One region of the Bradyrhizobium sp. 195 genome, then DNA from elsewhere that is predicted to be linked to it. Evidence: predicted binding sites of a transcription regulator. Region 1 holds the regulator's gene; each other region holds the start of a gene.
The links. The regulator LexA, encoded in region 1, represses DNA repair genes until DNA is damaged. The targets are predictions, from matches to a motif close to TGTTCNNNNTGTGTTCNG.

Region 1 (4,280 bases):
GCCTTCCAGGTGCGTCCGGGCAGGCCGAAGCCGCGAGGAAACGTGGTGTGGCGGGAGTTGAATTCGAACATGTCCGCCGTGCCGTAATAGCCGTCGACAAGCGCCATCTCGTGGGAGCGATCAGGATCGTTGTGCCAGAGTTCGATCGCGCCGACATGCGCCTCGTCGTCGCCGCAGAACAGCACCATCACGGCTTGCAGAAATTCGCCTGCAAACACCGGCACGGCCACGCCGCAGGTGAGGCCGGCCGCGAGCGCCTGATCGGTGCGCTTGAAATAGGAGTTGGCGAATGTCGTGAGGATGACGGGATGGCCAGAGGCCCAGGCCTTGCCTGGAAGCCCCTCGTCATATCCGAAATGCAGCTCTGCGCTGGCGGTCTTGAATGCGGACAGGCCTTCGTCGTAGAGGCCGCCGCCGAATTCCAGCCGCATGCGCGTCCGGTCAGGTATCCAGAGTTCAACGACGCGAATGAAGGTCTTCATCGAGCTGTCCGCCGCCTCAAACCACGACAGCATCGGACATTTGGCTGCGGAGCGGACGTTCAAAATTCAGGCAGGACGGGTTAAACTTCGTGCGGCGACGATGTGCGGCGGCGGGTCTCGCCGATCGATTTTCGTGAAACACAAACCCGCCGGGCTCGCCGGCCTCGGCCGGCGATGGCATTTCAATCCTGGCCCGACCTATTGTCGGTCGAGTGGCGTCAGCCGATCGGCAGGCGCGTGACCGTCGGCCGGCCGTCGGCGATGATCTGCGGCTTGTGCTCGCGCTCGCTGACGGGCTGGGTCACCGGCAGTTGCAGCACGGTTGCGCGCTGGCCTTCGACGAGTTGCGTCACCAGCACGTATTTGCCATCCGGGAATTCGATCGCGTCGTGATGGCGATCGGGAATGTGCGGATCGATCTTGCCGAACTTGCCGACGCGCGAATTGACGGTGCGCGTCCAGATCCAGCGATTGTCGTAACGGACGTTGTCGGCGAAGGCGAGCTCCGTCCCCGGCAGCAGGCAGACGGCCACGGTCGGATCGGCCGCAGAAGCAAAACCACGCGTCGAGGTGCCGCGGAACGTTGTCGACACGATCGTCTCGCCGACTTCGGCGGGGCGCGATGCAACGGCATGCAGGCTGTAGTCACACATCGGGTGCTCCTCATGCGAAGATAGCAACCCGCGCCTCCCTCGGAGGCGCAAGCCTCTATCAGAGTGGAAGCAGACAACGCTCTGCTTGGTTGTAGGCAAATCTGCGGCTGGCACGCGGGATGCGATCAAATTATCTTTTCGAATCCGCGAGGAACAAAGCTCACATCAATGCATTCGGCAAAGACGAGCGTTAGCGGCCCGCGCGCGCCGATGTATCATTGTCTGCTCGAGGCCTCGAGACCGAAAAGTGACGAGTGCTTGGCGGCGACACGCCGGGGCGTCGCGCTGGAAGGGGCCGGACAATCTGCGCAAGACCAGAAGACTGCCCAGCAGGAGCGGATCAGATCCGCTCCAATCGGAATCATTGGTATCGAATGACCGCCGAGGGGTCTCAGTACTTCCGGTAAAGCCCGATCAGCTTGCCCTGAATTTTCACGCGGTTCGGCGGCAGGATGCGCACCTCATAAGCGGCATTGGCGGGTTCGAGTGCGATCGAGGCGCCGCGGCGGCGGAAGCGCTTGAGCGTGGCCTCCTCGTCGTCGATCAGCGCCACCACGATGTCACCGGTATCGGCGCTCTCGTTGCGCTGGATCAGCGCCATGTCGCCGTCGAGGATACCGGCCTCGACCATGGAATCGCCGCGCACTTCGAGGGCGTAGTGCTCGCCGGAGCCGAGCATGTCAGGCGGCACGCTGATGGTGTGGCTGCGGGTCTGCAACGCCTCGATCGGCGTGCCGGCCGCGATGCGGCCCATCACGGGCACTGCAACGGGCCGCTCGCCCTCGTCCACGGCCGGGCTGGAGCTCGCGCGGACCTTGCCGAGATTGCCCTCGATGACGCTCGGCGTGAAGCCGCGTCGGTTGCCGGCGGCAGCTTGAAGCTCCGGCAGCTTGATCACTTCGATGGCGCGGGCGCGGTTGGGCAGGCGGCGGATGAAGCCGCGCTCCTCGAGCGCGGTGATCAGGCGGTGAATGCCTGACTTCGAGCGCAGGTCGAGCGCATCCTTCATCTCGTCGAAGGAGGGCGGCACGCCGCTTTCCTTCAAGCGTTCGCTGATGAACCGCAGAAGCTCGTATTGTTTGCGCGTTAACATCTCGACCAAAGTCCCCCGGTTGATGTCGTTCGATTCCGAGACGATGAATTCAGCGATAAGCCGCTGCATGCTCGAAACAAATCATGAACGGACACTATATGTTCGATACATGTTCCGCAACTGCTTAATTTACCGTGAACAGAGGCAAACTCGCGGAATGCGTGTGGCCGCGCAGTTCAGACGGGGAGCCGCAGCACCTCGCAAGGGCTGCCGGCCTCGGCCTTCGGGGCGAACGGTGGGCGGACGAGAAGTACCTGTGCTGCAGCGAGATTCGCAAGCAGAGAGGAGTCCTGATGACTGACGGGAACGGCGACGAGCGTGCCGTCGTCGCGCAGCTCCAGCCGCGCGCGCAGATAATCCTCGCGCTGGTCGTTGGCGCCGAGATCGCGGCCCAGCACGGCGCGCTCGCGACGATGATGGATCACTGAACGGCCCGACAGCGCGCGAATCAGCGGCACCATGAACAGGAAGGCGCAGACGTAGGAGGACACGGGATTGCCGGGCAGGCCGATCACACCCATCGCGCCGAGCCGTCCGTGCATCATCGGCTTGCCGGGCCGAATCGCGATCTTCCAGAACGCCATCGAGATGCCTTCGTCCAGGAGCGCCTGCTGGACCAGATCGTGGTCGCCGACCGACGCGCCGCCGGTCGTGATCAGGATGTCGGTACCGCTCTCGCGGGCGCGACGGATGCCGGCGGAGGTGGCTGCAAGCGTATCGGCGGCAACGCCGAGGTCGATGGTCTCGGCGCCCTCGCTGCGGGCTAGAGCGTGCAGGGCGTAGCCATTGGAATAGACGATCTGGCCGTGCCCGGGCGTTGAGCCCGGCATCACCAGTTCGTCGCCGGTGGCGAGGATCGCGACCTTCGGACGGCGGCAGACGGCGAGATGCGGGTGATTCATTCCGGCTGCGAGCGCGAGGTCGCGCTCTGTCAGACGGGTTCCTTTGCGCAAGAGCACGTCGCCCTCGCGGAAGTCGACGCCTGCCGGGCGGATGTGCCGTCCGGCGATCGCGGCTTCCTTGATCGTGACGCTATCGCCGTCCGCGACGGTGTCCTCCTGGATCACGACCGCGTCCGCACCGTCGGGAATGACGCCGCCCGTGAAGATCCGTACGGCTTCGCCGGCACCGACCGTTCCTGCGAAAGGACGGCCCGCCGCGACCTCGCCGATGACCGTCAGCCGGGAATCGATCGTTGCCGCATCGGCGGCGCGCACGGCATAGCCGTCCATCGCCGACATCGCTTGCGGCGGCTGCGTGCGCCGCGCCGCGACGTCGCGCGCGAGCACGCGATGGTAGGCCTCGTCGAGGGAGGCCTTCTGTTCGGGCAGTGGCTCTGCACCCGCCAGCACCGCGGCAAGCGCGTCCGAAACCGGCATCAGGGCCACGGGCTAAACTCCTGCTGAGCACATTGGTAAATGGCCGGCGAGAGTTCTATCCGAGTGCGGGCGCGAGGCAAAGCAGCACGCAGGGTGATTTATCCTGCGTGGCCTCAGCAGTGGAGGAGGCGGCTCAATTCCGTCGCGGCATGATCCGGAAGGCGAGACAGACCGGGATGAGGATGGCCATGGCGAGCACGAGAAGGACGAATGCCACGGCCAGCATCGGTCAACTCCCGCTCGGTCGGCCCGAGCCGTCGTTCAGTGCGACGTCGGGAGCTTTGGGACCTTGATCCTTGTCGGGCAGAGGGTCGGCCTGAGACTTCAGGTCGGCGGCCTTGCTGATCAGCTTGGCGGAAAGGTCAGAATCCGAGGTGGTTCTTGCGAATTCAAGCAGGAGAGAGGCTTGCTTGGTGAGATAGGTTTTGCCCAGCACGTCGATAAGTCCGATGTAGAAGTCCCAACCGACTCATGAGTCCGAAGGGTGGCATTCCGTTCCCGGAACTCTGTACAAAAATGCACAAAGGGTTTGGGTTCCTCATGTTCCGCAGATTTGGTCCCGGGAACCGGGGCGTGCGGTGGGCTCGCGCTGGGACCGTTTAGCCTCAGATTCCTAGGGCCTTCAAGGCGTTCCCGACATCGCGCGGCGACGTGACATGCACGGCGGTCAGGC
Region 2 (4,280 bases), 3.5 Mb from region 1:
CGGCCGGCCCTTCGGTGGAGAGATAGATCACCTGGCCGCCATCGACGGGCTGAGCGGCAATCGACACAAGGCGGGTCGACGGATTGGCCTGGCAGGAGTCCGGTTCGGAACCTAGGCCGTCGTCGACCACGGCGAAATCCGCGGCGTCGGCATCGTCGGTAATCTGGACCCGCACAGTGGCGTGCTCCGGATCGTCGGTGAAGGCGACGTGCACGCCGGCCGTCCAGAACAGTGAGGTCAGCTCGACCGAGGTGTCGCCGAGCGCGATGCAGGGATGTGAGACCGATCCGATCTCGCCGCGGGCGAATGCAACAGCCGCCAGGAGGGGAACAACCGAGGCCAGGATCTTGAAACGCAACATGACGCTCTACTCGCACAAGCCACTTGGGAACTCATCGGGCCTTATGGTTTGCAGAGCGTAAAGGAAACTCGTTACCGCCGGGTTGATGCGCAGAATGATCAAGCCAGCTGGCGTACATCCTCCGCGAGTGCGCGATAGGACAAAGCTTCGGCCAGATGCAGCCGGCCGATCTTGTCGGAATGATCGAGATCGGCCAGCGTGCGCGCCACCCGCAGCACGCGGTGATAGCCGCGCGCCGACAGCCGCATGGTCTCGGCGGCATCGCGCAGCAGTTTGGCGCCTTGCGCGTCAGGCTTTGCGATCTCCTCCAGCACGGAGGCGGGGGCCTCGGCATTGGTGCGGACATTGGGCAGACCGGCATCGGCATAACGTGCGAGCTGGATGTCGCGCGCCGCGGCGACGCGCGCGGCGACCTCGGCCGAGCCTTCCGCCGGAGGCGGCAGGATCAGATCGGCCGCGGTCACGGCCGGCACCTCGATGCGCAGATCGATGCGGTCCATCAGCGGGCCCGAGATGCGCGCCTGGTAATCGCCGGTGCAGCGGTCGATGCGGCCACGCTTGCAGGCATAGCCGGGCTCGAACGCGTTGCCGCAGCGGCACGGATTCATCGCCGCGACCAGCATGAAGCGGGCGGGGTAGGTGACGCGATGGTTGGCGCGCGACACGGCGACCTCGCCATTCTCCAGCGGCTGCCGCAGCGAATCCAGCACGCGCGGATCGAATTCGGGCAGCTCGTCGAGAAACAACACGCCCTGATGCGCCAGCGAGATCTCGCCGGGCTTGGCGCGCATGCCGCCGCCAGTGAGCGCGGCAATGCTGGCGGAATGATGCGGTGAGCGGAACGGCCGCCGCGCCGTCAGCGCGCCGCCTTCGATCTCGCCGGCGACGGACGCGATCATCGAGACTTCGAGCAGCTCACCCGGCGACAGCGGCGGCAGGATCGAGGGCAGCCGCGCCGCCAGCATCGATTTGCCGGCGCCGGGCGCGCCGATCATGAGCAGGTGATGCCCGCCGGCGGCCGCGATCTCCAGCGCCCGCTTGGCGCTCTCCTGACCCTTGATGTCGCGGAGGTCGAGCGTGGACGCGGCGGCCTCATGCACCTTCGGCAAAGGCCGCGACAGCACCTGCGTGCCTTTGAAGTGGTTGGCGATCTGGATCAGCGAGTGTGCTGCGATGATCTGGATGTCCGGGCTGGCCCAGGCCGCTTCGGAGCCGCAGGACGCCGGGCAGATCAGCCCTTCCTCGCGCATATTGGCGCCGATGGCGGCGGGAAGAACGCCGGCCACGGGCGCGATCGAGCCGTCGAGGCCAAGCTCGCCGAGCACGGTGAAGCCGGTCAGCGCATCCGGCGGGATCGCGCCGATCGCCGCCATCAGGCCGAGCGCGATCGGGAGGTCGTAATGGCTGCCCTCCTTGGGCAGGTCGGCCGGCGCCAGATTGACGATGATCCGGCGCGCCGGCAGCGCGAGGCCCGAGGCGATCAGCGCCGAGCGCACCCGCTCGCGCGCCTCCGACACCGCCTTGTCCGGCAGGCCGACGATGGCGAACGCCGGCAGGCCAGGCGCAACCTGCACCTGCACGTCGACCGCGCGGGCCTCGATCCCCTCAAAGGCGACGGTAGAAACCCGCTGAACCATGCTCAAACCAGCCTGCCCCTCTCGCACAATTAGGGGTAGCAGAGCCCGGCGCCTTCCGCAAGAACAATACGGGAACAATCCCGCAGGGGCGGCGAATCCTAAGCATTCGTAAACGCCAAGCCGACACTACGCTTCGAATGCCAGCTTCTGTCCTCAGCACATTCCAACGAATGTCCGCTACTCCTAGGGCTGCGGGATGGGCCGTGGTCAACGGGTGAACAATTCAAATGCTTGCAAATCGCCGGAGAAGCGAACGTCGGATGTGCAGCCGGCTCGCCAAGATCCATTTTGGCGCGGGGTCGCTGCCGCGGGACTGCACGATCACGGATATCTCGGATGGCGGCGTGAAAGTGGTGGCGGAATTCTTGGAAGTGCCGCCGCAATTCACCATCATCTTCGCGCCCGACTATTCCCGGCAATGCCGCCTGCGCTGGCGCATCGGCTGCGAGTTCGGCGCCGAATTCACCGACTAGGGTCCTTGGGAGCGCGTCCTTAACGGGACTTTAGCGTTAATCGGTAAGCATCTCTGATCAGTTGCCGAGTGATCAGAGTATGTCCAAGCGTTCGTCCCTCGCCTTTCCTGCGGCGAGATTGCTGCTTCCCGCACTCCTGGTGCTCACCCTCGGCGGTTGCCAGACCGCCGGCATCGAGGACGTGACCGGCGCGCTCGGCGTCAGATCGGAAACGGCTGATAAGGCCGACCCCACGCCGGACATGGACGCTTTGCGTGCGCGCTATCGCGCCAAGCCTGGTGATCCCGACCTTGCGCTCGCCTACGGCAAGGCGCTGCGCGAGAGCGGCCAGCGCGCGCAGGCGGTCGCGGTGATGGAGCAGGCCGTGCTCGGTCATTCCAGCAACAAGGCGCTGCTCGCCGGCTATGGCCGCGCGCTCGCCGACAACGGTAATTTCCAGCAGGCCTTCGACGTCCTCGGCCGCGCGCATTCGCCTGAAGATCCCGATTGGCGCATCCTGTCGGCGCAGGGCGCGGCGCTCGATCAGCTCGGCCGCAACGAGGAAGCGCAGCAATATTACGCCGCGGCGTTGAAGATCGTGCCGAACGAGCCGACCGTGCTGTCCAATCTCGGCCTGTCCTATATGCTGCAAAACAATCTGTCGAAGGCCGAACAGGTGCTCGGCCGCGCTTATCAGCGCAATCAGAACGATGCGCGGGTCCGCGCCAATCTGGCGCTCGTGCTGGGATTGCAAGGCCGCGAGGCCGAGGCCGAAATCCTCGTGAAGGCCGATCTGCCGCCCGATCAGGCCGCGGCAAAGGTCACTGCGCTGCGGCAGTTGCTGGCGAAGAAGCAGCAACGGGCGGACAAATAGCCCGCCCGCAGAGGTTCTTTTTCCACTTCGCTCGAAAAGGCTTCCAGCCCTTACGACGCCTTGCGATGCGGGGCTGATCCGCGCCCCGACCGGCCCTTCAGCTTCTTCAGCAGCGGCGCGAGCAACGAGCGCTTCGGCTTCTTCACCTCGCCGCGGCCGGCGAGGCGGTTCGCCATGTTCTGAAACAACTCGGTGGTGCGGTGATTCTTGGAGACTTCCGCGATCATCTGGCCGTTATTGGCCGCGGTCGAAAACAGTTTCGAATCGAACGGGATCACCGCAATCGGCTGGCTCTCCATGGTCTTGGCGAACGCCTTGACCTCGATCTCCGCGCGCTTGTGCATGCCGACCTGATTCAGGCAGTACAGCGGCGGCCGGTCGTTCGGTCGCGCTGCTTTCAGCACGCTCAGCATGTTCTTGGTGTTGCGCAGATTGGCGAGGTCGGGCTCGGCGACGATCGCGATGTCGTCGGCATTCACCAGCGCGCGCCGCGTCCACCCTGACCATTGGTGCGGGACGTCGAGCACGATGCAGGGCGTGGTCATGCGTAGCGTGTCGAATATGGCGTCGAAGGCTTCGGCGCCGAAATCGTAGACGCGGTCAAGGCTGGCAGGCGCAGCGAGGAGGCTGAGGCGCTCGGTGCATTTGGACAGCAGGCGCTCCATCAGCGCCGTGTCCGGCCGGTCCTGCGACAGCACTGCGTTGGCGATGCCCTGCGCCGGGTCCTGGTTGTAGTCGAGGCCCGCGGTGCCGAAGGCGAGGTCGAGGTCGATCACGACCGAATCGAGCGAAAGGTCGCGGGCGATGGTCCAGGCCACGTTGTGCGCGACGGTGGAAGCGCCGACGCCGCCCTTGGCGCCGACCACCGCGATGACGCGGCCGGTGATGATGGCCTCGGAGGCCGAGAACAGGCTGCAGATCGAGCGAACGACGTCGAGGGTTTCGACCGGTCCGAC
Region 3 (4,280 bases), 1.7 Mb from region 1:
TCCCGAATCATGGCCGGGATGGTGCGCAAGCGGCCCGGGCTGCGCAACCGGGAACCCCAGACAATTCCCGTTATTCAGGCTGGCCTACTCCGCCAGATGCACCCGCCGGTCCTCGCCGACCTCGATGCCGGGCGCGACCACGACCTCCCAGGGATGGCCGTCGGGGTCCGCGAAATAGCCGGAATAGCCGCCGTAATCGGTCTCATGGGCGGCCTTCACCAGATTCGCCCCCTTGCCGAGGGCGAAGGCCATCACCGCATCGACCTCGTCCCGTGTCCGACAGTTCCAGGCGATCGTCATGCCGCGAAAGGTCGTCGGCCTCGGCTGATCCGGCAACGCGGCGTCCGCCGCGAGCTGATTCCACGGAAACAGCGCGAGCACCGGACCGCCGGTATCGTAGAACGCGACGGCCTCTCCGGTCGCCTTCAGCCGGCGCGAGAAGCCGAGCGCGTCGTAAAAGGCGATGCTGGCGCGGATGTCACTCACACCGAGCGTGATGACGGTGAGCCGCGGCAGCGGAGGCTGGAGTTGCTTGCTCATGCGACGCCTCTTCCACTCCCGGTCAGAACAGGCTGAGCTGATCGCCGCTCCGCTTCGGCCGCGCAAAGTGATCCGTCGTAAGCTTTGAGCGCCGCTTGTTGAGGCCAAGCCTGTCGCAGGCAATCTCGAAGCGGCGGCCGATGGTCCAGGCCATCGGTCCCGTGCCCTTCATCCGCTCGCCCCATTTCGCATCGTAGTCGCGCCCGCCGCGCATGTCGCGGATCAGCGTGAAGACGTGGCGATAGCGGTCCGGATAGTTCGCCATCAGCCATTCGCGGAAGAGATCGCGCACCTCCAGCGGCAGCCGCAGCAGCACATAGGAGGCTTCCTTGACGCCGGCATGGGCGGCGGCATCGAGAATGCGCTCGATCTCGGAATCGTTCAGCGCTGGGATCACGGGCGCGACCATCACGGTGGTGGGAATGCCGGCGTCCGAAAGCTGCTTCAGCGCCTCCAGTCGCTTCGGCGGCGTCGAGGCCCGCGGCTCCATGGTGCGCGCCAGTTTTGGATCGAGCGAGGTGACCGAGATCGCGACCTTGGCGAGGTTGCGCTTTGCCATGCGCGCGAGAATGTCGATGTCGCGCACCACCAGCGCGGATTTGGTGACGATGCCGACGGGATGGCCGGCGCGTTCCAACACCTCGAGGATGCCGCGCATGATCTTCCGCTCGCGCTCGATCGGCTGGTAGGGATCGGTGTTGGCGCCGATCGCGATCATCCGCGGCTCATAGCCGGTCGCGGCGAGCTCCTTCTCGAGCAGCGCGGGCGCCTCAGGTTTCACAAACAGCTTCGATTCGAAATCAAGCCCCGGCGACAGGCCGAGATAGGCATGGGTCGGCCGGGCAAAGCAGTAGACACAACCATGCTCGCAACCGCGATAGGGATTGATCGAGCGGTCGAAGCCGATATCGGGTGAGTCGTTGCGGGTGATCACCTTGCGCGAGGTATCGACCCCCACACTGGTCTTGAACGGCGGCAGCTCTTCCAGGCTCTGCCAGCCGTCGTCGAAGGCGACGCGCGCCTCGGCCTCAAAGCGGCCGCTTGCATTCGACTGCGCACCCCGCCCTCTCCGGCGCGCGCGGTCGATGGCGACGCCGAGCTCTGGAAAATCGGCTGGAAAATCAGAGTCCGCACCCGCCGGCTCGGAGGGCGCCGTGACCGGCGGGTGCTTGTGAGCATGAGAGGATGCTGCTGGACTCATGAAGCCAAGATAGCACGGCAAAGGAACAAATCAAGAACACAAACGAAAAACTGAAAAACAACCCCATGCAAAGTTGCGGCCCAAATTTCGGGCGCGGTCCTTTGACCTCACGCAACACGCCCGACATGGCGATTTCGTTTGATGCCGGTCAGGGATCAATCGCCGCGGAACAATGTTGGTGACGATCGCCGGGTGAAGGTCAGCAGGAACATGACAAAGCAACAACAATCGGCCTCAGCGAGCAGCGACCTCGGTCTCCTTGATAGCTACTGGCGCGCCGCGAACTACCTCTCCGTCGGGCAAATTTACCTGCTGGACAATCCTCTGCTGCGCGAGCCCTTGCGCCCCGAGCACATCAAGCCGCGTTTGCTCGGCCATTGGGGTACAACGCCCGGCCTGAACTTCATCTACGCCCACCTCAACCGCGTCATTCGCACGCTTGATGTCAGCGTGCTCTATGTCTGCGGCCCCGGCCATGGCGGGCCGGGCATGGTCGCCAACACCTATCTGGAAGGCAGCTACAGCGAGATCTATCCTGATATCGCGCGCGATGCGGACGGCATGCGCAAGCTGTTCAGGCAGTTCTCGTTCCCCGGTGGCATTCCGAGCCACGCCGCGCCGGAAACGCCGGGCTCGATCCACGAAGGCGGCGAACTCGGCTACGCGCTGGTGCATGCCTATGGCGCGGCGCTGGACAATCCTGATTTGATCGTTGCCTGCGTGGTCGGCGACGGCGAAGCCGAGACCGGTCCGCTCGCCGCGTCCTGGCACTCCAACAAATTCCTGAACCCCGCCCATGACGGCGCGGTGCTGCCGATTCTGCATCTGAACGGCTACAAGATCGCCAACCCGACCGTGCTCGGGCGGATGCGCGACGAGGAAATCCGCGATCTCTTCCGCGGGTTCGGCCACGAGCCGCTGTTCGTCGAAGGTGATGAGCCCAAATTGATGCACCAGGCCATGGCGGATGCGCTCGACGTCGCGCTCGCCAGCATCCGCTCGATCCAGCAGCACGCACGGGACGGGCGCGGAAGCGTCGAGCGGCCGCGCTGGCCGATGATCGTGCTGCGCAGCCCGAAGGGCTGGACCGGTCCGAAAGAGGTCGACGGCAAGAAGGTCGAGGGCTTTTGGCGCGCACATCAGGTCCCCGTCGCAGGCTGCCGTGAAAATCCGGCCCATCTCAAAGTGCTCGAAGACTGGATGCGCAGCTACGAGCCGGAAAAACTGTTCGACGAAAGCGGCGCGCTCATCCCCGAGCTTCAGGCGCTCGCGCCAGAAGGCCTCCGCCGCATGGGCGCCAATCCGCATGCCAATGGCGGCCTCCTGAAGAAAGAGCTGAAGCTGCCGGACTTCCGCAACTTCGCAATCGAAGTGCCGCAGCCCGGCGGCCTCATGGCCGAAGCGACGCGCGAGCTCGGCAAATTTTTGCGCGATGTCATCCGCCTCAACGCGAAAGAGCGCAACTTCCGCATCATGGGCCCGGACGAAACCGCGTCAAACCGTCTGGACGCGGTGTTCGAGGAGACTGAACGCGTCTGGATGGAGCCGATCGAACCTTACGACGTGCATCTGGCGCAAGACGGCCGCGTCATGGAAGTGTTGAGCGAACATCTCTGCCAGGGCTGGCTCGAGGGCTATCTGCTCACCGGCAGGCATGGCTTCTTCTCGTGTTACGAGGCCTTCATCCACATCGTCGATTCCATGTTCAACCAGCATGCCAAATGGTTGAAGGTCACGCGCGAGCTGCCGTGGCGGCGGCCGATTGCGTCGCTCAATTACCTCTTGACCTCGCATGTCTGGCGTCAGGACCATAACGGCTTCAGCCACCAGGACCCCGGCTTCGTCGATCTCGTCGCCAACAAGAAGGCCGATATCGTCCGCATCTACTTCCCGCCTGATGCCAACACGCTGCTGTGGATCGCCGACCATTGCCTGCGCACCTACAACCGCGTCAACGTGATCGTCGCCGGCAAGCAGCCGGCGCCGCAATGGCTGTCGATGCAGGAGGCGGCCACGCATTGCGATGCCGGCATCGGCATCTGGACCTGGGCGGGTACGGAAGCTGCAGGTCAGGAGCCCGACGTGGTCATGGCCTGCGCCGGCGACGTGCCGACGCTGGAGACCCTCGCCGCCGTCGATCTCTTGCGCAAGGCGCTGCCGGACCTGAAGATCCGCGTCGTCAACGTCGTCGATCTCATGACGCTGCAGCCGCAGGAGCAGCATCCGCACGGCCTGTCCGACCGCGACTTCGACAGCCTGTTCACATCAGACAAGCCTGTCATCTTCGCCTATCACGGCTATCCATACCTGATCCACCGGCTGACCTATAACCGCACCAACCATGCCGGCATGCATGTGCGCGGTTTTGCCGAGGAAGGCACCACGACGACGCCGTTCGACATGGTCGTGCTCAACGAGCTCGACCGCTATCACCTCGCGATCGAGGCGATCGAACGCGTGCCCGGGCTCGCGGCGAAGGCGGCTCAGGCCAAGCAGCAATTCCGCGACAAGCTGATCCAGCATTCGCGCTATGTGAGGG

Region 2: the regulator LexA is predicted to act here: its motif matches at 2,058-2,075, upstream of IVB26_RS00150 (YifB family Mg chelatase-like AAA ATPase).
Region 3: the regulator LexA is predicted to act here: its motif matches at 1,763-1,780, upstream of IVB26_RS30300 (PA0069 family radical SAM protein).

Annotation. Positions count from the first base shown of each region.
Region 1 covers NZ_CP082161.1:4,819,470-4,823,749, reverse strand. The annotation lists gene IVB26_RS22365 (GAF domain-containing protein) at 1-482, opposite strand, end outside; gene IVB26_RS22360 (hypothetical protein) at 701-1,135, opposite strand; gene lexA (transcriptional repressor LexA) at 1,527-2,228, opposite strand; gene IVB26_RS22350 (molybdopterin molybdotransferase MoeA) at 2,405-3,616, opposite strand; gene IVB26_RS22345 (hypothetical protein) at 3,837-4,043, opposite strand; gene IVB26_RS22340 (HAD family hydrolase) at 4,213-4,280, opposite strand, start outside.
Region 2 covers NZ_CP082161.1:25,755-30,034, forward strand. The annotation lists gene IVB26_RS00145 (hypothetical protein) at 1-361, opposite strand, end outside; gene IVB26_RS00150 (YifB family Mg chelatase-like AAA ATPase) at 460-1,998, opposite strand; gene IVB26_RS00155 (PilZ domain-containing protein) at 2,226-2,471, shown strand; gene IVB26_RS00160 (tetratricopeptide repeat protein) at 2,551-3,324, shown strand; gene IVB26_RS00165 (AAA family ATPase) at 3,375-4,280, opposite strand, start outside.
Region 3 covers NZ_CP082161.1:6,474,056-6,478,335, forward strand. The annotation lists gene IVB26_RS30290 (ribonuclease HII) at 1-11, opposite strand, end outside; gene IVB26_RS30295 (VOC family protein) at 85-540, opposite strand; gene IVB26_RS30300 (PA0069 family radical SAM protein) at 563-1,741, opposite strand; gene IVB26_RS30305 (phosphoketolase family protein) at 1,952-4,280, shown strand, end outside.